4 regions of the Cupriavidus sp. GW823-FHT07B10 genome follow, and region 2 is predicted to be linked to each of the others. Evidence: predicted binding sites of a transcription regulator. Region 2 holds the regulator's gene; each other region holds the start of a gene.

Evidence for each region. Region 2 encodes FNR, which switches genes on or off when oxygen is low (the NO sensors DNR and NnrR bind a similar motif). Its sites were predicted from a motif close to TTGATNNNNATCAA; they were not measured.
Region 1: the regulator FNR is predicted to act here: its motif matches at 3,104-3,117, upstream of AC1Q6V_RS04245 (DUF3149 domain-containing protein).
Region 3: the regulator FNR is predicted to act here: its motif matches at 948-961, upstream of ubiU (ubiquinone anaerobic biosynthesis protein UbiU).
Region 4: the regulator FNR is predicted to act here: its motif matches at 1,819-1,832, upstream of AC1Q6V_RS11570 (hemerythrin domain-containing protein).

Annotation. Positions count from the first base shown of each region.
Region 1 is NZ_JBXAGS010000001.1:897,879-903,659, reverse strand. It holds gene AC1Q6V_RS04260 (c-type cytochrome) at 1-200, shown strand, start outside; gene AC1Q6V_RS04255 (MFS transporter) at 824-2,224, shown strand; gene upp (uracil phosphoribosyltransferase) at 2,427-3,077, shown strand; gene AC1Q6V_RS04245 (DUF3149 domain-containing protein) at 3,205-3,369, shown strand; gene AC1Q6V_RS04240 (helicase HerA-like C-terminal domain-containing protein) at 3,422-4,948, opposite strand; gene AC1Q6V_RS04235 (YebC/PmpR family DNA-binding transcriptional regulator) at 5,168-5,781, shown strand, end outside.
Region 2 is NZ_JBXAGS010000021.1:82,685-88,465, forward strand. It holds gene ccoO (cytochrome-c oxidase, cbb3-type subunit II) at 1-161, shown strand, start outside; gene AC1Q6V_RS29735 (cbb3-type cytochrome oxidase subunit 3) at 165-329, shown strand; gene ccoP (cytochrome-c oxidase, cbb3-type subunit III) at 332-1,249, shown strand; gene ccoG (cytochrome c oxidase accessory protein CcoG) at 1,299-2,771, shown strand; gene AC1Q6V_RS29750 (membrane protein) at 2,801-3,010, shown strand; gene AC1Q6V_RS29755 (hypothetical protein) at 3,007-3,252, shown strand; gene fnr (fumarate/nitrate reduction transcriptional regulator Fnr) at 3,316-4,041, opposite strand; gene AC1Q6V_RS29765 (sulfite exporter TauE/SafE family protein) at 4,120-4,878, shown strand; gene scpB (SMC-Scp complex subunit ScpB) at 5,447-5,781, shown strand, end outside.
Region 3 is NZ_JBXAGS010000004.1:114,435-120,215, forward strand. It holds gene AC1Q6V_RS10710 (NAD(P)H-dependent flavin oxidoreductase) at 1-856, opposite strand, end outside; gene ubiU (ubiquinone anaerobic biosynthesis protein UbiU) at 1,124-2,170, shown strand; gene AC1Q6V_RS10720 (U32 family peptidase) at 2,218-3,150, shown strand; gene ubiT (ubiquinone anaerobic biosynthesis accessory factor UbiT) at 3,147-3,611, shown strand; gene AC1Q6V_RS10730 (histidine kinase N-terminal 7TM domain-containing protein) at 3,621-5,195, opposite strand; gene AC1Q6V_RS10735 (polyhydroxyalkanoate granule-associated phasin) at 5,405-5,781, opposite strand, start outside.
Region 4 is NZ_JBXAGS010000004.1:301,822-307,602, reverse strand. It holds gene AC1Q6V_RS11580 (DMT family transporter) at 5-928, shown strand; gene AC1Q6V_RS11575 (helix-turn-helix domain-containing protein) at 912-1,676, shown strand; gene AC1Q6V_RS11570 (hemerythrin domain-containing protein) at 1,934-2,554, shown strand; gene AC1Q6V_RS11565 (TetR/AcrR family transcriptional regulator) at 2,818-3,426, opposite strand; gene AC1Q6V_RS11560 (tripartite tricarboxylate transporter substrate binding protein) at 3,667-4,629, opposite strand; gene AC1Q6V_RS11555 (enoyl-CoA hydratase/isomerase family protein) at 4,675-5,475, opposite strand; gene AC1Q6V_RS11550 (acyl-CoA dehydrogenase family protein) at 5,447-5,781, opposite strand, start outside.

The DNA of each region.
Region 1 (5,781 bases), on a different contig from region 2:
TGATCCAGGTGCTGCTGCAAGGCATGCCGGCACCGCCCAACAGCGAACTGGGGGCGATGCCGGCCTATGCCGACACGCTCGACGACCAGCAGATCGCGCAACTGACGCAGTACCTGCGCGCGCGCTTTGCGCCCGACAAACCCGCATGGCAGGACCTGGAGAACACCGTCGCGCGCCTGCGCGCGATGCCTGCCCACTAGGACTAGCAGACCCGGCGGGGCCGGCTCGCCGCGCCTACCGCATCCACGCTGACCGCACCTACGCCGTGCCTGGCAAGGCGCTTCGCCACCGGGCAGGGAACGTGCATTCCCGCGCCGGCGCCATGCGCGCCACGCGCGGGAAAACCCCGAGGAGGGAAAACGCAATTCGGCCTTGCCCGCCAGTTTCATGTAGCTTACGCTGAACGGTCATGTAGTGCGCACTACATGAGTGCCGCGTGGCTCGCAGCGGTGCCGCCCCGCACAAGGACGGCGCGCCGCAAGCGGCAGACGAGACAACAAAACTAAAAGATTGGCCCTTTACATCACCGGAAGCGCTGGCCCGGGGCTTGCATAGTCCCCCGCAGCGCCGACCGGGAGGCCGGGCCTGGACCAACCAAGGGTAGACAACAAGGAGTGACTATGTCGTATCAGAACCAAGCAGGTGTTGCGAGCGTGCTACCGGGTCAGTTCTAGCCTCGCCAATTGGAGTACTCACCACGTTTCGTTGCAATTCGGTGCGATTGCCCGGTGTGATCATCACGCATTAGTCAGTACCGTCTGGCCCTGCTTCGATACGTGTGCGTCCGAGTTCAAGAACCAGCCTATAAAGACAGGTAGACAACATGTCGTCATCAATTTCATCCATGGCAACAACGACCATCCCGGAAGTCACGCTAGGCGCGTCCCCACAGCCCAGCGCGCGGGGAGCGTCGCCTCAAACCATCACGATCGAGCAAGGCATCCGCGCGGCCGGCGTCGGCCGGTTCCAGTATCGGCTCTTCGTCATCTTCGGCCTGGTCTGGCTGGCTGACGCGATGCAGGTGCTGTCGATCGGCTTCACCGCGCCGTCGATTGCGGCGACCTTTGGCATTCCCGTACCGACCGCGCTGCAGACCGGGACGATGTTCTTTGTCGGCATGCTGATCGGCGCTTTCGTGTTCGGCCGGCTGGCTGACAGGATCGGCCGCCGGCCCGTGCTGATGATGGCGGTGGTCATCGACGCCATCTGCGGTGTCGCTTCCGCTTTCGCACCGGACTTCCAGTGGCTGCTGTTGCTGCGCTTCCTGACCGGCATCGGCGTCGGCGGCACGCTGCCCGTCGACTACACCATGATGGCCGAGTTCCTGCCCTCGGACCGGCGCGGTCGCTGGCTGGTCCTGCTGGAGTCGTTCTGGGCCGTCGGCACGATCCTGCTCGCCATTCTTGCGCTGATCGCCGTGTCGCGAGGCAATGATGCCTGGCGGCTGATCTTCCTCGTCACGGGCATCCCGGCCCTGGTCGGCGTGGTGTTCCGCTTCTTTGTTCCCGAGTCTCCGCTCTACCTGAATAAATCGGGTCGCTCGGCCGAGGCGCGCGCGGTGCTGCAGCGTGTCGCCACCGCCAATCGCGTGTCCGTTGAAATCGGCAACCTGGAGCCGCAGCCTATGGAGCGCAAGTCGGTCTTTGCGCTGTTCGCGCGCGGCTGCCGGCGCCGCACCATCTGCCTGCTTGCCGCCTGGGCGCTTATCTCGATCGCCTACTACGGCGTCTTCGTCTATCTGCCGGTCAAGCTGGCGGGCCAGGGCTTTGGCTTCATGCGCGGCCAGGTCTTCCTGATCGTGCTCGCGCTGGTGCAGCTCCCCGGGTTCGCGCTGGCCGCGCACGGCGTCGAGCGCTGGGGCCGCAAGCCGACCCTGATCGGCTTCCTGCTGCTCAGCGCGGCAGGCTGCATGCTCTACAGCCTGGGTACGTCCACCGCGCTTATCGTCGGCTCGACCCTGCTGATGAGCTTCTCGCTGCTCGGTACCTGGGGCGCCCTCTACGCCTTCACGCCCGAGGTGTACCCGACCGACCTGCGCGCCAGCGGGATGGGCACTGCGGGTGCGATGGCGCGCTTTGGCGGCCTGTTCGCGCCGTCCATCATTGCACCGATCATGGCCAGCCAGTTCACCCTCGCCCTGGCGCTGCTTTCGTCATTTCTTGCCGTGGCGGCGATCGCCATCTACATGGTGGATATCGAGTCGAAGAACCGCGCGCTTGACTAGCGCAAGGCGCCGCCGGACGCTCCCGGCGGTTCAGGGAGCCCGCCGGCGGCGCTGGCGTGGGCGGGTCCCGGAAGCGAAGCCACGGGCAGGGCGGCCCGCTTCCATTACAATCCGGCTGCAACGGCGCGGCGCGCTGGTCGACCCGATCTCGCCGCCCGCTTCACCTGCTTGCCCCTATCCCGCCGAGCCCTCGCCGCCAGCCATGAAACAAGACCCGCGCTTTCCCAACCTGTTCATCCTCGACCACCCGCTGATCCAGCACAAGCTCTCGCACATGCGCGACAAGGAAACGTCGACGCGCACCTTCCGCGAACTGCTGCGCGAGATCACGCTGCTGATGGGCTATGAGATCACCCGCAACCTGCCGCTGACCACGCGCCGCATCGAGACGCCGCTGGTGGAGCTGGACGCGCCGGTGATCGCCGGCAAGAAGCTGACCATCGTGCCAGTGCTGCGCGCGGGCGTGGGCATGAGCGACGGCCTGGTCGAGCTGATCCCGTCGGCGCGCATCGGCCATATCGGCGTGTACCGCGACGAGCAGCACCGCCCGGTGGAATACCTGGTGCGGCTGCCCGACGTGGAGGACCGCAGCTTCATCCTGTGCGACCCGATGGTCGCCACGGGCTATTCGGCTGCGCATGCCGTGGATGTGCTCAAGCGGCGCGGCGTGAAGGACGAGGCCATCACCTTCGTTGCGCTGGTGGCGGCGCCCGAGGGCGTGGAAGTGTTCCAGAAGGCGCATCCGAACGTGCAGCTGTTCGTGGCCTCGCTCGACAGCCATCTCGACGAGCACGCCTACATCGTGCCGGGCCTGGGCGATGCGGGCGACCGCCTGTTCGGCACCAAGAACTGAGTGGCGCGCGGCGGGCTGGCTTGCGCTTGACCGGCCTCAATAGTCCGCGCCACAGGGCTCCCTACACTGGCGGCAGGCGCCGGCGAGACCTCGCCGGCGGCCATCGCCAAAGCAAAGGGAGCCAAGCATGGAAGCCTTCAAGATCCTGTTCAGTACCAGCACCGGCCTGATGAGCCTGGGCGTGATCGTCTTCATCATCGGCATGGGGTGGTTCTTTGCGCGGATGTTCGCGCGCAAGATGCGCGAGGATGCGGCAGCGGCCAAGGCGCAGCAACAAGCGCAGCGTCGCTAAGGGAAAGGGCCGCATCGTGCGGCCCTTTCCGTCATTGCGTCAGTCCGGGTCTTTACTTCTTCTTACCCAGCAGGCTCCCCAGCACGCCGCGGATCAGCTCGCGCCCGACCTGCGAGCCCACCGTGCGCGCGGCCGACTTGGCCATCGACTCCAGGATCGAATCGCCGCGGCCGGTCTTGCCGGTGCCCTTGGTCAGCGTGCCGAAGATGTCGCCGGCCGTGCCGAGCCAGCCGCTGTCCTGCTCGCCCGCTGGCTGCCCCGCCGGCGCGCCTCCGGCGCCCTTGCCGTTGCCATTGCCGACCGTCGCCACGCTGCCGCGCAGCTTTTCATAGGCGGATTCGCGGTCCACGGTCTTCTCGTAGGTGCCCGCCACCAGCGAACCGGCGATCAGCTGCTTGCGCTCTTCCTCCGTCGCCGGGCCGATGCGGCTGCCCGGTGCCAGCACCCAGGCGCGCTCGGTCACGCAGGGCGTGCCCTTGGCATCCAGGAACGACACCAGGGCCTCGCCCACGCCCAGTTCGCCGATCGCGGTTTCCAGGTCCAGCTTGGGGTTGGCGCGCATGGTGGTGGCCGCCACCTTGACCGCCTTCTGGTCGCGCGGGGTAAAGGCGCGCAGCGCATGCTGCACGCGGTTGCCCAGTTGGCCCAGCACGGTGTCGGGGATGTCGATCGGGTTCTGCGTGACGAAGTACACGCCCACGCCCTTGGAACGCACCAGCCGCACCACCTGCTCGATCTTGTCGAGCAGCGCCTTGGGCGCATCGTTGAACAGCAGGTGGGCCTCGTCGAAGAAGAACACCAGCTTGGGCTTGTCCAGGTCGCCGGCCTCGGGCAGCTTCTCGAACAGCTCGGACAGCATCCACAGCAAGAAGGTCGCGTACAGCCGCGGCGCGTTCATCAGCTTGTCGGCGGCCAGGATATTGACCACGCCCTGGCCCTTCTCGGTCTGGATGAAGTCTTCCAGGTTCAGCATCGGCTCACCGAAGAAGACATCCCCACCCTGCGATTCCAGCGCGATCAGCCCGCGCTGGATGGCGCCGATCGAGGCGGCCGAGATATTGCCGTACTCGGTGGTGAACTGGCCGGCGTTGTCGCCGACGTACTGCAGCATGGCGCGCAGGTCCTTGGCATCGAGCAGCAGCAGGCCATTGGCGTCGGCAATGCGGAACACCAGGTTCAGCACCCCCTGCTGGGTGTCGTTCAACTCCAGCATGCGCGACAGCAGCAGCGGGCCCATGTGCGAGACCGTGGCGCGCACCGGGTGGCCCTTCTCGCCGAACACGTCCCACAGCGTGGTCGGGCACGCGCCCCATGCCGGCTCCGGCAGGTTCAGGTCGGCCAGGCGCTGCTTGAGCTTGTCGGACGGCTGGCCAGCCTGCGAAATGCCGGTCAAGTCACCTTTGACGTCCGCCATGAAGACCGGCACGCCCAGTCGCGAGAAGCCCTGCGCCAGGGTCTGCAGCGTGACGGTCTTGCCGGTGCCGGTGGCGCCGGTGATCAGCCCGTGCCGGTTGCCCATCTGCGGCAGCAGCACCAGTTCATGTTCGGCGTTCTTGGCGATGAGGATGGGGTCGGCCATGATGTTCCTGGGGTTTTGAGGTCTGGCACCGCGGGACTCGCCACGGCAGCGGCGCGGGCAGGCCCGCGTGATAAAATCCTGGGCTGATTATAGCCAGCCGCCAGGCATATCCGTCACCTGGCGCGCGCTGTCCGAGGGCTTTGCCACCCCGGCCACGGCGCGCATGGCAACCCCGCACAACATCACCGCAGATCACCGCATTCCGCTTCGGAGAGAATCATGGCCGGTCACTCGAAATGGGCCAATATCAAACACAAGAAGGCCGCCGCTGACGCCAAGCGCGGCAAGATCTGGACCCGCCTGATCAAGGAAATCACCGTTGCCGCCAAGCTCGGCGGCGGCGATGTCGACTCCAACCCGCGCCTGCGCCTGTCGATCGACAAGGCCATGGACGCGAACATGCCCAAGGACAACATCCAGCGCGCGATCCAGCGCGGCGTGGGCGGCATGGAAGGCGCCAACTACGAAGAAATCCGCTACGAAGGCTACGGCCTGGCCGGCGCGGCCATCATCGTCGACTGCCTGACCGACAACCGCACCCGCACCGTGGCCGAAGTGCGCCATGCGTTCTCCAAGCACGGCGGCAACATGGGCACCGAAGGTTCGGTGGCGTTCATGTTCACCCACTGCGGCCAGTTCCTGTATGCCCCCGGCACGCCGGAAGACAAGCTGATGGAAGCCGCGCTCGAAGCCGGCGCCGACGACGTCGTCACCAACGACGACGGTTCGATCGAAGTCACCTGCCCGCCCAACGATTTCTCGGCGGTCAAGGCCGCACTGGAAGCCGCCGGCTTCAAGGCGGAGGTGGCCGACGTGGTGATGAAGCCGCAGAA
Region 2 (5,781 bases):
GCCTGGGCGTGCCGTACACGGATGCCGAGATCGCCAAGGCACCAGACGAGCTCAAGGGCAAGACCGAAGAAGATGCGCTGGTTGCCTACCTGCAAGGCCTGGGCACCAACCGCCGCAACGTCCGCGTGGATTCCGCCGCGGCTGCGGCACCCAAGGAGTAAGCCATGGCCATGATCACTGCCATTGCGACCGTCGTGTCGATGGTCGTCTTCCTGGGGATCTGCTGGTGGGCCTGGTCCGCCGGCCGGCAGGCCGCTAACCGGGAATCCGCCATGCTGCCGTTCGCGCTGCCTGACGAAACCACGACAACATCGAGCCGGAACACCTAGCCATGAGCGATTTCATTTCCGAATTCTGGAGTTATTACATTGCCGCTATCGCGCTCATCGGCATCGTCTGGTGCGTGTGGCTGCTGTTCTCGCAACGCAAGGTCGCCAAGACCGCCGGCGGCACTGAAGACACCGGCCATGTCTGGGACGGTGACCTGCGCGAGCTGAACAACCCGTTGCCGCGCTGGTGGATGTGGATGTTCCTGCTGGCCTGCATCTTCAGCCTGGCCTACCTGGTGCTGTACCCGGGACTGGGTTCGTATGCCGGTGTGCTGAAGTTCTCCACGCAGGGCGAACTTGCCGCGCACCGCGCGGCGCAGGAGAAAATGCAGAACGAGATCTACTCCAAGTACCTGAAGATGGACGTCAAGCAGGTGGCGGCGGATCCGCAGGCGCGCGAGATCGGCCAGCGGCTGTTCCTGAACTACTGCGCACAATGCCACGGCTCGGACGCGCGCGGCAGCCGCGGCTTTCCGAACCTGACAGACAGCGACTGGCTCTATGGTGGCGAACCCGACATCATCCAGCAGACCATCACCAAGGGCCGCAATGGCGTGATGCCGCCGTTTGCCGCGGCCATCGACGCCAAGCAGGCGGGCGACGTGGCGCAATACGTGCGCTCGCTGTCGGGCCTGTCGTCGGACCCGATCCGTGCGTCGCGTGGCGAGGGCGCCTTCAAGACGACCTGCGTGGCATGCCACGGCGCCGGCGGCAAGGGCAACCAGGCGCTCGGCGCGCCCAACCTGGCGGACAACGTCTGGCTGTATGGCAGCTCGGAAGGCAGTATCGTCGACGCAATCCTGAAGGGCCATAACAACCACATGCCTGCGCATGAGGAGATCCTGACGCCTGAACGCATCCGGATGCTGACGGCCTATGTCTGGGGTTTGTCCAATACTGGGGGCGGAGCCGGGCAATGACCGACGACTCATGTGAGCGGGCGCTGGCAGCTCGCGGGAGAGCATGCCCATGAACGCACCCGGGACCGAAGAAATGGCCCGGGCGGCCGACCTGCAACGGTCGGCCGCTGCGCCGGGCGAGACCTCTGACGAAACGCTCTACGAAGTCCGCCGCAAGATCTACCCGCGCTCGGTGACGGGCGCATTCTCCAGCTGGCGGGTCTGGCTGGTGATCCTGACCCAGCTGATCTACTACGGCACGCCCTGGCTCCAATGGAATGGCCGCCAGGCCGTGCTGTTTGACCTTGGCGAGCGCAAGTTCTACATCTTCGGGCTGGTGCTGTGGCCGCAGGACGTCATCTACCTGGCGGTGCTGCTGGTCATCTCGGCGCTGGCGCTGTTCCTGTTCACGGCGATCGCGGGGCGGCTGTTCTGCGGCTATGCCTGTCCGCAGACGGTCTACACCGAGATCTTCATGTGGATCGAACGGCGGGTCGAAGGCGACCGCATCGCACGCATCCGGCTCGATGGCGATCCGTGGAGCCTGCGCAAGTTCCGTCTCAAGGCGACCAAGCACTTCCTGTGGGTGCTGATTGCGCTCTGGACCGGCTTTACCTTCATCGGCTATTTCGCACCGATCCGCGAACTGGGCGGCGAGGTGCTCAGCCTGTCGCTGGGGCCGTGGCAGTCGTTCTGGATGCTGTTCTACGCGTTCGCCACCTGGGGCAATGCGGGCTTCATGCGCGAGCAGGTGTGCAAGTACATGTGCCCGTATGCGCGTTTCCAGAGCGTGATGGTGGATCGCGATACCTATGTCGTGACCTACGACGTCGGCCGCGGCGAGCCGCGCGGAAGCCGGTCGCGCAAGACCGACCACCACAAGGCGGGGCTTGGCGACTGCGTCAACTGCAGCATCTGCGTGCAGGTGTGCCCGACGGGCATCGATATCCGCGATGGCCTGCAGTACGAGTGCATCGGCTGCGGCGCCTGCATCGACGCCTGCGACCAGGTCATGGACAAGATGGAATATCCGCGCGGCCTGATCCGGTACACCTCGGAAAACGCGATGCGCAAGGGCTTGTCCGCGGCGGCATCACGCAAGCGCCTGCTGCGCCCGCGCGTGGTCATTTATTCCGTGATCTGGGTGGCGTTGCTGGCCGGGTTCATGGCTTCGATCGCGCTGCGCACGCCGCTGAAGGTCGACATCATCCGCGACCGTGGTGCGCTCGGCCGTGAAGTGGAAGGCCGCTGGATCGAGAATGTCTATCGCCTGCAGCTGATCAACACCACCGAAGCGCCGATGCAGATCAGCGTGCGCGCCGACAGCGACGAACTGAAGAACCTGACCGTGGAATACGACAAGCAGGCCGAATCGCTGGCGCCGACGTCCAACCGGTTGCTGCCGATCCGGATCCGCGTGCCGATCGAGGCCGCGGCGCAGGGCACGCACAAGATCAACGTGACGGTGACGAGCGAAGGCACGGAGCGGGGGCATGCCGAAATCCGGCAATCCACCAGTTTCATCGTGCCGCGCGATTTGTGAAGCTAGGTCGTCAAGATGAAGGGGGCAAGATGAGTCAGCAAGGCAATCCGTGGTGGAAGGAGCCGTGGCCGTGGCTGTTGATGAGCGGCCCGCTGGTGGCGATGGTGGCGTGTGGCGTGACGATCTGGCTGGCATCCACGCATCCGGACATGCCGGTGCAGGGTGCAACGCGCCATGGCCTGGTGGTCGAGAAGGCCGACGCCGCGCCGCCCAAGGCTGCCGCTGTGAGGCAGCCATGAGGTTGCGCTGGCTGATGTGGGTACTCTGGCCGGCGTTCCTGATGGCCGGGTTCGCGACCGCGACGGTGTTTTCGGTGGTGGATCCCGGTGACCTGAACTTCTTCGGCCAGCCGATCGAAGCGTCCCGCGAATCGGTCTACACCGTTGGTTTCCTGATGGCCTGGGTGTTCTGCGCGTTGTCCAGCGGACTGACGCTCTACACCATGCCGACGCGGCTCAGCGATACCGACGAACTGGAATAAGCGGATCGGTGTGAGGTCTGCGCTGCCATGTCCGCATGCGGTACCTGGCAGCGCCTTGGCCGCTTAGCAGGAGCGGCTGTAGAGCTGCTTGATGCCGTCGATGTCCACGAGCTTGACGTGGCGCTGGCGAATCTGGATCAGGCCGGCTTCGGCAAAGCGGGAGAACAGGCGGCTGACGGTTTCGAGCTTCAGGCCCAGGTAGCTGCCGATCTCTTCGCGGCTCATGCGCATCACGAACTCGGACGCCGAATAGCCGCGTGCCGACAGGCGCTCAGAGAGGTTGATCAGGAAGGCGGCAAGCCGTTCCTCGGCGCGCATCGAGCCCAGCGTGACCAGCATCAGTTGGTCATGCGTGATTTCCTTGCCCATCAGGCGCAGGAACTGCTGCTGCAGCGACGGCAGGTCTGCCGACAGGGACTGCAACTCGCTCATGCGGACCACGCAGACTTCGGTGTCCTCCAGCGCGGCGGCATCGGAGGCATGCTGCATCTCGCCCAGCCCGTCGAGACCGACAATTTCGCCGGGCAGGTGGAAGCCGGTAATCTGCGAGCGGCCGTCTTCAGTGGTGACGTGGGTCTTGAGCGTGCCAAAGCGCACGGCATAGACCGCGGTGAGCGGATCGCCCATGCGATACAGGGTTTCACCCTTGTGCACACGGATGCGTTCCTGAACCAGCGTGTCCATCTTGGCGAGGTCTTGCTGCGACATGCCGACCGGAAGGCACAGCTGCCCCATCGCACAGGTGGAGCAGCGTGGTGACATCTCGGTAATGGGAATGGAGGTGAGCAATTGGAACCTGCTAGAAATGGCAGCGAGGGCGCGATAACGGCATTTTACCGTGCGATGTGATGTGGTAGGGAGTGAGAATTGACACTTGGCGTACTGATCAGCGTTTTTCTGCTGGCTTTGCTGGGCGGGGTCCACTGCGCCGCCATGTGCGGCGGCGTGGCGCTGGCCGTGGAGCAGCGTCACGGCGCGGCGGCGACGATCAGTCTGGTGCCCAGCCGTGCCGCCTGGCTCGGCGAGTTGCTGATAATGCACCTGGGCCGGATCTCGACCTATATGCTGCTTGGGGCCGCGCTAGGCGCGGTCGGTGCTTCGGCGTGGAAACAGGACTATCTGCCGGTGCAGCGCTGGCTGTTCGGCGCGGGCAGCGTCATGCTGCTGTGGTCGGGCTGGCGGTTGCTGCGCGGCAACACGTTTACCGTCGACTGGCTGGAGCGGCTGGCGTCGCGTGCCAGCGCAGCGGTGGCGCGCCGGCTGGGTGGCGTGGCACGCGGCATGCCGTCCTTTGTGCGCGCACGCGGCGGCCTGGCGCGGAGATACGGCGTGGGCCTGGCGTGGGGGCTGGTGCCGTGCGGCATGGTCTATGGGGCGCTCACGCTCGCGCTGCTGGCGGGCAATGCGGCGTCCGGCGCACTCGTGATGGGCGTGTTCGGGCTCGGCACACTGCCTAACCTGCTGGTGCTCTCCGGCCTGTCAGGCTATTTGCGTACGCTGTCGCGACGTCCCGGCGTGCGCCTGGGGGCCGGCCTGGCGGTAATGGCGTTCGGCGGCCTTGGCATTGCGCGAGCGGTGCTGTTGCCACATTCGCTGGCCGAGCATGGATTCTGCCTGGTGTTCTGAGGCGCCGGCGCTGCGCCGGCAACGGATGATGGTTGCAGGCGGGGGCGGGAATGCCATACAATCGCCAACATTGCGGTATCGCGCGGTGTCTTGTGAGCCGCGGTAAGCAGCGGGCGAGCAGCGCCAGGCGGCCTTCATACCAGAAGGTGAGTTCAGGGCAGGGGAAGCGGAAGGTTTTCGATGCCCGTCCCGTCCCCACAGTCCATCCGGTTCAAAAGATCTGGTTCAAAAGTCCGGCTGGCACTGCGGTGTTGGCGATGCCGGCCTTGCTCCCGATACCCGTTTTTCTTGCGTCCGAGGCCTTCAGTTCGCTGACAGCGACGTCCGGTATGTGCGGACGCGCTACGCAAGAGGTTCGCTGGCTGGCCCATAACGGCATGCGAACGATCTCCTGCCGGAACGCCCGGCAACTCGATGCAAAGATAGGGAAGTGCACGGCTTGGATGCAGCAGGTATCCGGCTAGCTGCGCAATGAGATGGCGGTGGCTTTCGCACCGCTGTATCCAAAATCTCCGGTGCCCCGGATCCGTCCGGGAGCAGGTGCAAAGACAGGCTGCACACCATCAACATGAATACCCAAGAGGCGAAGATCGTCCTCGAGACGGCGCTGATCTGCGCGCAGGAACCGTTGCGCGTCAATGATCTGCGGCGGCTGTTTGACGACGACGTCGGCGCAGACACCATCCGCGTGCTGCTTGATGAACTGCGCCAGGACTGGCGGCCGCGCGGCGTGGAACTGGTGGCCCTGGCCAGCGGCTGGCGCTTCCAGAGCCGGCCGGAAATGCGTGAATACCTGGATCGGCTGAATCCAGAAAAGCCGCCAAAATATTCGCGCGCGGTGATGGAAACACTGGCGATCATTGCCTACCGGCAGCCGGTGACCCGCGGCGATATCGAGGAAAT
Region 3 (5,781 bases), on a different contig from region 2:
GCACGGCGCGCGCGGGCAGCCCGGCCACGCTGGTGAACTCGCGCAGGGTCTCGGGCCGCGCCGTGGCCAGCACCTGCTTGAAGGCCGGGTGGGCATCGCATTCCTCGGTCACGGCGAAGGCCGTGCCCAGCTGCACCGCGGCGGCGCCCTCGCCCAGCCAGTGGCGCACCTTGGCATGGCTGTCGATGCCGCCGGCCAGGATCAGCGGAATGCTGTCCCAGGCCAGCCCGAGCTGCGCAAACAGTTCGCGGCATTCGGCCAGCACGCGCGAAAACGAAAAGCGCGGCTCTGACAGGTCCTGGATGCTGGCCGCGCCCAGATGGCCGCCGGCATGGGCCGGATGCTCGACCACGATGGCATCGGGCAGGCGGCCCTTCTTCATCCAGCGGCGCAGCACCAGGCCGATGCCGCGCGCCTCGGACAGGATCGGGATCAGCGCCACCCTGGGGTGGCTGGCGGTCAGTTCGGGCAGGTCCAGCGGCAGGCCAGCGCCCATGACGATGGCATCGGCGCCGCTTTCACAGGATTGCCGCACCAGCGCGGCGTGCGAGCCCACCGCCTTCATCACGTTGACGGCGATCAGCCCGCGGCCCTCGGACGCCGTGCGCGCGGCACGGATCTCGCGATCCAGCGCTTCGAGGTTGGCGGCTTCGATGGCGGGCTTGTCACGGCTGCCGCGGGTGCGTTCCATCAGGTCGGGGTGGTGGTGGCGCAGGTCGATGCTGGCGATGGTGCCGACGCCGTTCTCGCGCGCGACGGCGCCGGCCAGCCGGTGGGCCGAGATGCCGATGCCCATGCCGCCCTGCACGATGGGCAGCAGGCGGCGGCCGGCCAGCTTGAGCCAGGGTTGATTCATAAAATCTCCGGAAGAGGATGGGCGCGGGGCCGGCGTGCGGCCAGCCGCGTGGATGACCGGGCAAGCGTGGCACAGCGGCACGTGCCGGCGTTTGCCGCAGGTCAAGCGCGCGGTGGTGGCCTGCCATCGGCCTACGCCGACCGGCATAGGCCGGCGCGGGCGGTGTGCGGTTGGCGTGGGTTTGCGCGCGGTCAAGCCCCTGCTGCAAGCGCTTGGCTAGCATCGGCGGCTGTCTTCATCTTCGCGCCGCCGCCGGCGCCATCACCGATGACCCCTGCCTCCCCAGCTCCATCCACCGCGGCGAACGTGCCGCGCCGGCCCCAGCTCGTTGCGCCCGCCGGTTCGCTGGCGGCCCTGCGCATGGCGCTGCAGCACGGCGCCGACGCGGTCTACCTGGGCCTGCGCGATGCCACCAACGCGCGCAACTTCGGCGGCCTGAACTTTACCGAGGCCGACATCCGCACCGGCGTGGCCGAAGCCCACGCGCGCGGCGCCGAGGTGCTGTTCGCGATCAACACCTTTGCCCAGATGGGCGCGGTGGCCCAATGGCAGCGCGCGGTCGATGCGGCGGCGGACCTTGGCGCCGACGCGGTCATCATGGCCGACGCCGGCCTGATGGACTATGCGTGCGAGCGCCATCCGGGCTTGCGCCTGCACCTGTCGGTGCAGGGTTCGGCCACGCACGCCGACGCCATCGAGCTGATGCGCGAGCGCTTCCATATCCGCCGCGTGGTGCTGCCGCGCGTGCTGTCGCTGGCGCAGATCGGCAAGCTGGCGCGCCAGACCAGCGTGGAGCTGGAGGTGTTCGGCTTCGGCAGCCTGTGCGTGATGGCCGAGGGGCGCTGCCTGCTGTCGTCCTACGCCACCGGCGACTCGCCCAACAACAAGGGCGTCTGCTCGCCCGCGCACGCGGTGCGCTGGACCGAGCAGGACGGCACCATGCAGGCGCGGCTGTCGGGCATCCTGATCGACAGCTATGCGCCGGGCGAGCCGGCCGGCTATCCCACGCTGTGCAAGGGCCGCTTCGAGGTGGAGGGCGAGCGCGGCTACGTGCTGGAAGAGCCCACCAGCCTCAATGCGCTGTCGCTGCTGCCGGCGCTGATCGACATGGGCATCGCTGCCATCAAGATCGAAGGCCGGCAGCGCAGCCCGCGCTATGTGGGCGATGTGGTCGGTGTGCTGCGCGCGGCCATCGACGCGGCCTGCGCCGATCCGGCACGCTTCGTGCCGCGGCAAGAGTGGCAGAGCACGCTGGGGCGCCATGCCGAAGGCGACCAGGTCACGCAAGGCGCCTATGACCGGCCGTGGCGGTGACACCCATGACATCGATCTGCCTTGAACCGGCCATGACGGAGCTTCCCATGCCAGAGATTGCCGCGGCCGCGATGCCGCAAACCGTAGCGATGCCCGACTTCGGCATCGCCCTGGGCCCACTGCTGTACTACTGGCCGCGCGAGGCCGTGATGCAGTTCTATGCGTCGGTCGCCGATGCGCCGGTCGACCGCGTCTATCTCGGCGAGACCGTCTGCACGCGCCGCCATGAAGTCCGCCATGCGCAATGGCTGGAGATTGCGCAAATGCTGCGCGATGCCGGCAAGGAGGTGGTGCTGTCCACGCCGGTGCTGGTGGAGTCCGACACTGACATCGCCTGGATGCGCCGCGCCTGCGCCCAGGACGACTACCTGGTCGAGGCCAACGACCTTGGCGCGGTGCGCTGCATGCAAGGGCGGCCCTTTGTCGGCGGCCCCCACCTCAATGTCTACCACGCCGATACGCTGGCGTGGCTGGCCGGGCTGGGCGCGGCCGGCTGCGTCGCGCCGGTGGAGATGGATGGCGCCACACTGGCCGCGCTGGCAGCGGCGCGCCCCACCGGCATGCGCCTGGAAGCCCTTGTCTGGGGCCGGCTGCCGCTGGCGTTCTCGGCGCGCTGCTTTACCGCGCGCCACCATCGCCTGCGCAAGGACAGTTGCGAGTTCCGCTGCATGGACTATCCCGACGGCCTGGTGGCAGCCACCGGCGAGGGGCAGGCGTTCTTCACGCTCAACGGCGTGCAGACGCAGAGCGCCACCTGCCTGGACCTGTGCGCAGAGGCGTTGGCGATGGCGCGGATGGGGGTGGGGATGCTGCGCGTGAGCCCGCATTCGTCCGGCACGCTGCAGGTGGTGCAACAGCTCGCGGCGATTCGTGCTGGTGAACAGGCACCCGCTGCCAGCGGCATCACGCCGACCGGCGCCCAGCCCTGCAACGGCTACTGGCACGGCAGCGCGGGCATCGCCTGGGAGGCCCGGGCATGAGCGCGCTGCACAAGCTGATCGCGGGCGTGCACCGGCGCATGCCCGCCCGTGCCAGGGCGCTGCCGCTGGTGGCGGCGCTGGAGCTGGCGCGCCGAGCGGGATGGCTGGAGCCACCGGCCGCACTGGACGGACACGCCTTCCTGCTGACGGTGCAGGACCTTGGGCTGGCCGTGCCGTTCCGCTGCGAAGGCGGGCGCTTTCGTGCCGCGGCAGCGGACGCCGAGCCTGAGCTGACGCTGCGCGCCTGCGCGGTCGACTACCTGCGCCTGCTGGGCGGCGAGGCCGATACCGACACGCTGTTCTTCCAGCGCCGGCTGGTGATCAGCGGCGATACCGCGCTGGGCCTGGAGGTCAAGTACTGGCTCGACGCCGCGCCGCGGCCTGCATGGGTCAGCCAGGCGGCGGCGCGGCTGGTGGCCTTGCATGGCGCCACCGTGGGGCGGGCAGGTGCGGCGTCGTAGCCGTGCCGCTCAGGCGTCGCCGTCCAGCATGAAGCGGTTGCGTCCCGCGCGCTTGGCCCGGTACATAGCGCTGTCGGCGCGGTGCAGCAGCGGCTCCAGCCGCGGCGCTTCCGGCACGGTCCAGACCGCGCCCACGCTGATGGTGACCACCGGCTGCACCGGCGTGCCGTTGTGCGCGATGCCGAGATCGCGCACAACGGCCACCATGCGGCGCGCCACGTCACGGGTCTCTTCACGCGTGGCGCCGGGCAGCACCGCCGCGAATTCCTCGCCGCCCAGCCGGGCGCAGAACTGCTCGCCGGAGAGCGTGCGGGCCAGGGCGCCGGCAATCTGCCGCAGGCAGTCGTCGCCGGCCACGTGGCCATGCAGGTCGTTGTATTGCTTGAACTGGTCCACATCCAGGATCAGCAGGCCCAGCGCCTGGCTGCGCTCGCACGCCCGGGTCACGGCCGCGATCGACTCGCGCTGGAAGTAGCGTCGGTTGCGGATGCCGGTCAGGGCGTCGATGTCCAGGTCGGCCTGCACCTGCCACAACTGCTCTTCGGTCTGGCCGAGCCGCGCGGTCAGGGCCAGCTCGCGCGACTGGAAGCGGCTGATGTCGCGCAAAAACAGCAGGCTGCCGATCTGCCTGCCGTCCAGGCGGGCGACACGCTCCACGGTAAGCTCGAAGGGCGCGCCCGGTGGCACGAAAGGCGTGGCCGCGAGGCTGGCAGTGTCGGCAGGCGAGTGCTGCAGCGCGGCTTCCCAGCCGGAGGGCAGTGGGTCGCCGCGGCGCAGGGCCGGCCAAAGCTGCGCGGCGGCCGGGTTGAATTCGACGATGGCGCCATGGCTGTCGACGATCACGCAGCCCTCGCTGAGGGCATCGAACACCTGCAGGCGGGCGTAGTGGCCGATATCGTCAAGGTGCGTGCGCAGCGCGCAGAACCAGACCAGCGCCGCCATCAGCGAGAACGTCGCCGGCGTCAGGTCCCCGCCCAGCGGCCCGGTCCAGCGGTTGAGGTAGGCGACATTGGCAACCAGGGGCAAGGCCAGGCCCGACGCCAGGATGGCGCGGCCCCGCCGCGACAAGGCCCCGTTGGGCACTTCGGCCGTCACCAGGAAATGCAGGCTCACCCCCAGCAGCAGGTACGACCAGGCCGCCACCGCGGCATAGCCGATGCCATGGTCGAACACCGCGCCGGGCAGTACGCCGGGAGGCATCAGCGTGATGCGCGGCCAGATCAGCCGGTGGCGCTCGTTGGTGAAGACCATCACCACGGTGACCACGGCCACCAGCACGGGCAGCCACAGCCTGGACCAGGGCACCACATAGCGCGGGCGGCTCAGGTGCACCATCGCCACCAGCCAACCGATCGGCACGGCGACGATCCCGAGGTACTGGATCTTGGCCCACAGGATGCGCCCTTCCAGGTCCGTGGAGCTGATCTCGAGCAGGCGGCCGCCGCTCCAGGTCGCCGCGCCGAATGCCAGCACCAGGAACGCCTGGACGGTCGGATCGTCGCGCCGCGGCCAGGTGGCGATGGCCATGCCGATGCAGGCGACCACGGCGACGGTAAGCAGGAGAACCAGGGAATATGAGGGCATTGAAGGCGGAGCGCGTCCCGAGACCCGGGCGTTGGTTCCGGCGATCCGCGATCTCGTCAGCCAGCATGATACCGGGCTGCGCGGCTGGCTTGGCAGTGGGTGCGCCGACGCAACAGGTGGCAGGCAAGGGGTGCGCGCGCGCCACTACCTGGCGCCGGGCGAACCGATCGGGATGATCGCCGCGACGGCGCAAGGCGGGGGCGGCCGGGTCATGCCGGCCGCGGGGTTTCGCGGACCAGCCAGAAGGGGACGTCGGTGACGTCCTTTTGCATGTCTTGCCAGTCAGGCATCAGGCCCCGCGTCAGCAGGTGGCCCCAGCCATCGATCCACTTCTGCTGGGCCCGGGCGTACAGCTCCAGCATGGCCGATGCATAGTGCAGCGGGCCGCCGATCAGCGGCAGCTCGCAGGCAATCTCGCGCGCATAGAAGGCCTCTGGCTCCGGCGCGAGGATCGCGCCCATGGCATCGAACTGCAACTCCTCATACATGGTGCGGGCGAACTCCAGGTTGAGTTCGGCCATGCGGCGCCAGTTGTCCGCCAGGTCGGCCTGCATGGCCTCGACCTGCTGCGCGCCGGAGAAGAAGG
Region 4 (5,781 bases), on a different contig from region 2:
TTGCATGTCGCGCCCCCTGTCCGCTGCCGCCTGGCTGCCCACCGTTGGCTTTGTCCTGATCTGGTCCACCGGCTTTATCGTCGGCAAGGCCATCGTGCCGCTGGCCGATACCAGCCTGTTCCTGCTGGGCCGCTTTGCCGTGGCGGCGCTAATGTTCGTGGCCTGGTCGCTGGCGGCGCGCGCGGCCTGGCCGCCGCTGCGCGAGGCGCCGCGCCACCTGCTGGCAGGCGCGCTGATGCAGGGCATCTACCTGTGCGCCGGCTACGGCGCCGTGGCCAGGGGCCTGCCGCCGACGATCATGGCCCTGCTAGGCGCGCTGCAGCCGCTGCTGACCGCGCTGCTTGCCATCCCCCTACTGAAGGAGCTACCTTCCAGGCGGACGTGGCAGGGCCTGGCGCTGGGTGCGCTCGGCGTCGCGCTGGTGGTCGCCCCGGCGATGCAGGCCGGCATTCACCCGGCCGCGTCGGCCCTGTCGCCCTGGATCGTGCTGCTGGGCGTGCTGGCCATTGTCTCCATCACCATGGGAACCCTCTTGCAGAAGCCCGCCATCGCCGCCTGTGACTTGCGCGCCAGTTCCGCCTGGCAAAACCTGGGCGCCATGCTGGTAGCCGCCGCGATGGTGGCGATCCAGGCCGCCGACGCGCCGCTGCACTGGCATGGTGGCGTGGCGCTGTGGGCCGGACTGGCATGGGCGGCGATCGGCCTGTCGGGCGCCGGCACCTGGCTGCTGGTCAGCCTGGTGCGGCGTGGCCAGGCCGCCAATGCCGCGGCGCTGATGTTCCTGGCGCCGCCGCTGGCCGCGCTGCAGGCCTGGCTGCTGTTCGGCGAACGGCTGGATGCGGTGCAGGCGCTGGGCATGGCGGTGGCCGGCGCGGGCGTCTGGCTGTGCCAGACCCCTGGCAGGTTGCGGCATGCCGAAGCCCGCTGAACCCCAAGCCTCGCCGCTGGTCGAGCATCGGCGCTACCGCCCGCAGCCTGACGGCCACCAGCACGGCTACCACCAGTTGCTGTTCGGTCTGGCCGGCGCCACCGAGCTGGAGATCGACGGCCACGTCTATCGCGTGGACGACCGCACCGGCCTGATCGTGCCGGCCGGCAGCCATCATGAATTCCTGGGCTTGGACGGCAACCTGCAGCTGGTGGCGGACTTCCCGGCGCGCTCGGTGGCACTGCCCGCGCGGCTGATGACGCGCCCGCGCACGTTCCCGCTGGACGGCGCCTTCGGCAGCCGCGTGCGCGCGCTGGCGGCATGGCGCGCCGCCGCAGCAGCACGCGGGCCGCAGACCGACTGGCACCTGGCGGCAACGCTGGCCGCGGCGCTGGCGGACTGCCTCGGCATGCCCGGCGACGAGCAGGTATTCCCGCTGATGGCCGTTGATGCCTACCTGCGCGCCAACCTGGCCGCGCCACTGCGCGTGGCGGAAGTCGCCGGGCATTTCGGCTGGAGCGTGCGGCGCTTCCAGACCCTGTTTGCCGAGGCCTTCGGCGATACCCCGCACCGCTACCAGACCCGGCTGCGGCTGGACCGCGCGCTGCAGCTGCTGACGCAATCCACGCTGCCGCTGGCCGAGATCGCGCTGGCGTCAGGCTACCCGGACCAGACCACCTTCACGCGCAGCTTCGCGCGGCGCTTCGGGCAGCCGCCCGGGGCGTGGCGGGCGGCCGCACGCGGCTAGCCTGCCTGCGCGGTAGTCGATTCTGGCACCGGACTAACCGTGGTGACCCTCTCGCGTCGAGGCGAGTTAGAGGGCGGCGCAGGTTGAATGTGCGGCGTATAAGGCTTCCGCCCCTTGCAAGATCCGAGCGCTTAGCGCCGCATTGATCTGCGTCAGACTCAGATCATGCAGGGAAGCTATTGTGTCAATAGGGCCCCGCGAGTCCCGATATCGCATCGGACTCAACGGTCTGCTTCCCAGTTTCCCAGGAGGGCGCCATGGCCACCCCACTAGCCACCTCGCTTCCAACTTCACCTTCCGCCGCGCTTTCCACCCCGGGCCCGACACCGCTTGCCGCCTGGCATACCGACCATATCCATTTCGCCTCAATGCTCGACCTGCTGGAAAAGCAGGTCAGCACCTTCCATCAGGGCGAGCAGCCCGACTACGGCCTGATGGCCACGATCATCCAATACCTGCGCAACTATGGCGATTGCGTGCACCACCCCCGTGAGGATGTTGCCTACGCGCTGCTCGTGGACCGGGATCCCGGCACGCGGATCATCATCAGCCGGTTACTGCAGGAACATCGCGTGATCGCCACAGTCGGCGCGGAATTGCTCGACCGCCTGCGTGAAGCCCAGAGCGAGGTGGTCACCTCGCGAGCGGCACTGGAAGCGGCCGCCGCCATGTACCTGGTGTACTACCGCAACCATCTGTCCACCGAGGAGAAACAGGTCATGCCGCGCGCCGCCCGGTTCCTGACCGAAGCGGACTGGGCGGAGGTCGCCGCCATCGATCCGGCCAGTGCCGATCCGCTATTCGGCGCCAATATGGAGAGGCGCTTCGCGACTTTGCGCAAGCAGATCGACAGTGAAGCGAACGCGTCCATGCACTGAACGTCGGTCGCTTCGCGGCACTGCCGGGCCTCGGCTCAGAACTTATGCCTGCGGCGAGTGTCTTGGCCCTGGCAGAAACCGTCCCGGGCTTTTTAACGGCATCCGGCAACAGCAATGACGGACAGGTATTGCAGCCTATTTGCCGCTCTGGCGGCCCAGCAGCACCGTCTCGCCGGTCTCGCTCGAGTGCCGGCGCAGGGCGTCGCGGACCGAGGCGCCGGTGCCCTCAGCCCACCCTCAGCATCGCCATGACGATGGTTCTTCTATAGCAACCACTCCCCGATCATCCGCAGGATTTCCGCCTTCACGGCTGCAGGGTCCATGGAAGCCCGGTTCAGGCGGTGCACGGAGATACCGCGCAGCAGGCTCATCAGGATGAAGGCCGCGGATTTTGTGTCCACGTCCGCCCGGATCTGCCCAAGGGTCTTCGCCTCGTTGAGCTTGTACTCGACGTAGGCCATGTTCTTTTCGTTGTAGTCGTGGACAAAGCCATGCAGCGGCGAGTCGGCAACGGACGAGTCAAGCACGATGAAAAACATCGCGCGGATACTGTTGACCGCGTTTTCCGGCCGCTGGGTGTAGGCGTCCACCAGCGAATAGATGCCGTGAATGCCGCGGGTATCGCTGCCGTCCTTCTTGCGCTGGGCATTGAATTCACGCGAGAGCTGTTCCAGACATTCCTCCAGCAGCTTTTCCTTGGAGCCGAAGTGATTGTGCGCCAGGCCGCGGCTATAGCCCGCCTTGGTGCCGACTTCATTCATCGTCAGCCCGGCGAGGCCTTTTTCAGAAATCAGCTCGATTGCGGCCTGCACCATACGGCTGACAGACTCCTCACGCCGTTGCTCCTGGGTGCGACTGGTTTGCTGTTTCATAGGTAGTGAGCGATATGTCGCCTGCGGCGCGCCGACCGATGCATGGATCGGCCGGCTATGTCTCGAAGCAGTGGTAATGGTCCATGGCGCCGTTGTGGCTGCGTTGAACAGGATATGGGTCTGTTCACGCGGAGCTGCACGGCGCCCAAATTGTACCGAAGCGAACGGGCCACTTTTCAGAACTGCGTCGACACAAGGCCCTGCGTGCGCAGTTTCCGGCGCAGCAGTAAGACCAGGCGCTCAACTCGGCCGGATATTGGCTTTTTCCGCCACACCCTTGAAGCGCAGGTATTCCGCACGCTGGAATTCCCCCAATTCGCCGAGCGCCTTCTTCAAAAAGGTACCCGCGCGCTTGGACTGGTATGCCTTTGCCGCCTCGGTCCCTTGCGCGGCGGAAATCGCTGCGGCAAGCTCCTTGAGCTTGTCCTGCGGGGTGCCGGCCTTCATCGAGAAGGACGACCACACGTAGGATTCAAAGTCCGCATAGCCCAGTTCCTTCATCGTCGGGACATTCGGCAACAGCTTGTCGCGCGCCCCGCCGGTAATCGCGAGCACGCGGAGCTTCTTGGCCTTTTCCATGGGGGCGATGCCGGTGATGTCGTTGAGGGCGATGTCCAGCCGGTTGCCGATCAGGTCCGTCACCATGGGCGCTCCGCCCTTGTACGGCACGGGCGTGGTCTTGATACCCGTTACCTGCGCCAGCCACTCGCCTACCAGGCGATAGCCTTCGGAATAATTGCCGATCGAGATCGGGTTGCCCGTGGCCTTGTAGCGGGCCACCACATCCGCAATGCTGTTGTAGGGTGAATCGTTGCCGGCCACAAAAGCGGCGGCGGAGATCGCCAGGCCGTGCAGCGGCACCAGGTCCTTGAACGGGTCGTAGCCCAGGTCCTTCACCATCACCGGGTTCACCGCGATCAGCGAGTTACTGCCCAGCAGGATGGTGTTGCCGTCCGCCGGCTCCGCCAGCACAGTGCGCACGGCGATGAGGCCGCTGGCCCCCGGCTTGTTCTCGACCACGATGGAGCGTCCCAGCGCCTTGCCGATCAGCTCCGCGTAAAAGCGCGCGCCCTCGTCCGAGCCGCTGCCCGCCGTGAAGGGCACGATGACGCGAATCGCCTTGCCCTGCGCCCGGGCGATGTAGGGGAAACCCAACGCTGCCGCGCCCGCCAGCAGCGTGGCGCCAAATTGTCTCCGTTGCATGGTGCTTGTCTCCTGTATATCGAAATGGTTTGGCCTTGGCCGGATTCAGTCTTCAAAGACCGGCAGCCGCCTTTCGGCCATGGCCTTCACGCCCTCGGCCATGTCCGGCCCCGCAAACTGGGTAGCCTGCTCCGCGCTCTCGCGCGAGATGGCGTTGCGGATGTGGCTGAGCGAGTCCGCTTTCAAGGTTTGGCGGGTGGACTGCAACGCACGCGGCGATGAAGTGGCCATTTCCCGGGCCAGTGCCATCGCGGCGGTGCGCACCTCCGCCTCGGGGACGATGAAGTCCACCAGCCCCAGCTCACTGGCGCGGGCGCCATCTACGCGGGCGCCGGTGTACAGCAACCACGCCGCCATCTGCTTGCCGATCAGCGCCGGCAGGGTGTAAGAGAGCGCGAAGCCAGGGTGAATCCCGAGCCGGTTGAAGTTGGCCGAAAACCGGGCCTTTGCGCATGACACCCGGAAGTCCGCCGCGAGCGCCAGGCCAAGGCCGCCACCCACGGCCGCGCCCTCGATGGCGGCCACAATCGGCTTGCTGAAACTGAAGATGCGCAGTGCCTCCAGATAGATGGGATTAATGCGCGAGGCGCTGCGCCCCTCCGCGCCATTGCGCCGCGAAAAATCCGCCCCCGCGCAGAACGCGCTGCCGCCCGCCTGCAGCAGCACCGCACGGCAGGTCTTGTCGGCCTGCAGCCGGTCCAGCTCGTCGGCAATCCGGGCAATCATCTCCACATCAAAGAAATTGTGCCGCGGGCGGTTCAGCTCGATGATGGCAACATGGCCGTCGCGGCTGGTCAGGATGGCCTGGTTCGGCGTCTCAGACATGGGTGGCGGTCCTTTCTGCATGCGTGGGTTGGGCTTGGTGGTCAGCCGGCGTTGCCGGGGCATCCGCCGACGGCAGGGTGCGCGCGGTCAGGTGCGGCCAGAACTGGTCCGAGCCTGCCTGGATGAACGCCTGGCCGAGGCGCTCTGCCCATTCGGTGCTGCTGCCGGCCTCGGCACGCCAGGCCCACAGGCGCCGCGTGGCAAAGTTCAGCGGGTATTCGTAGGTAAAGCCAATGGCGCCATGCACCTGGTGCGCAATCGAGGCACCCGTGCGCACCGCGTCGCTGGCCGTCACCTTGGCGACCGCGGCGCTGAATTCAGCCTGGG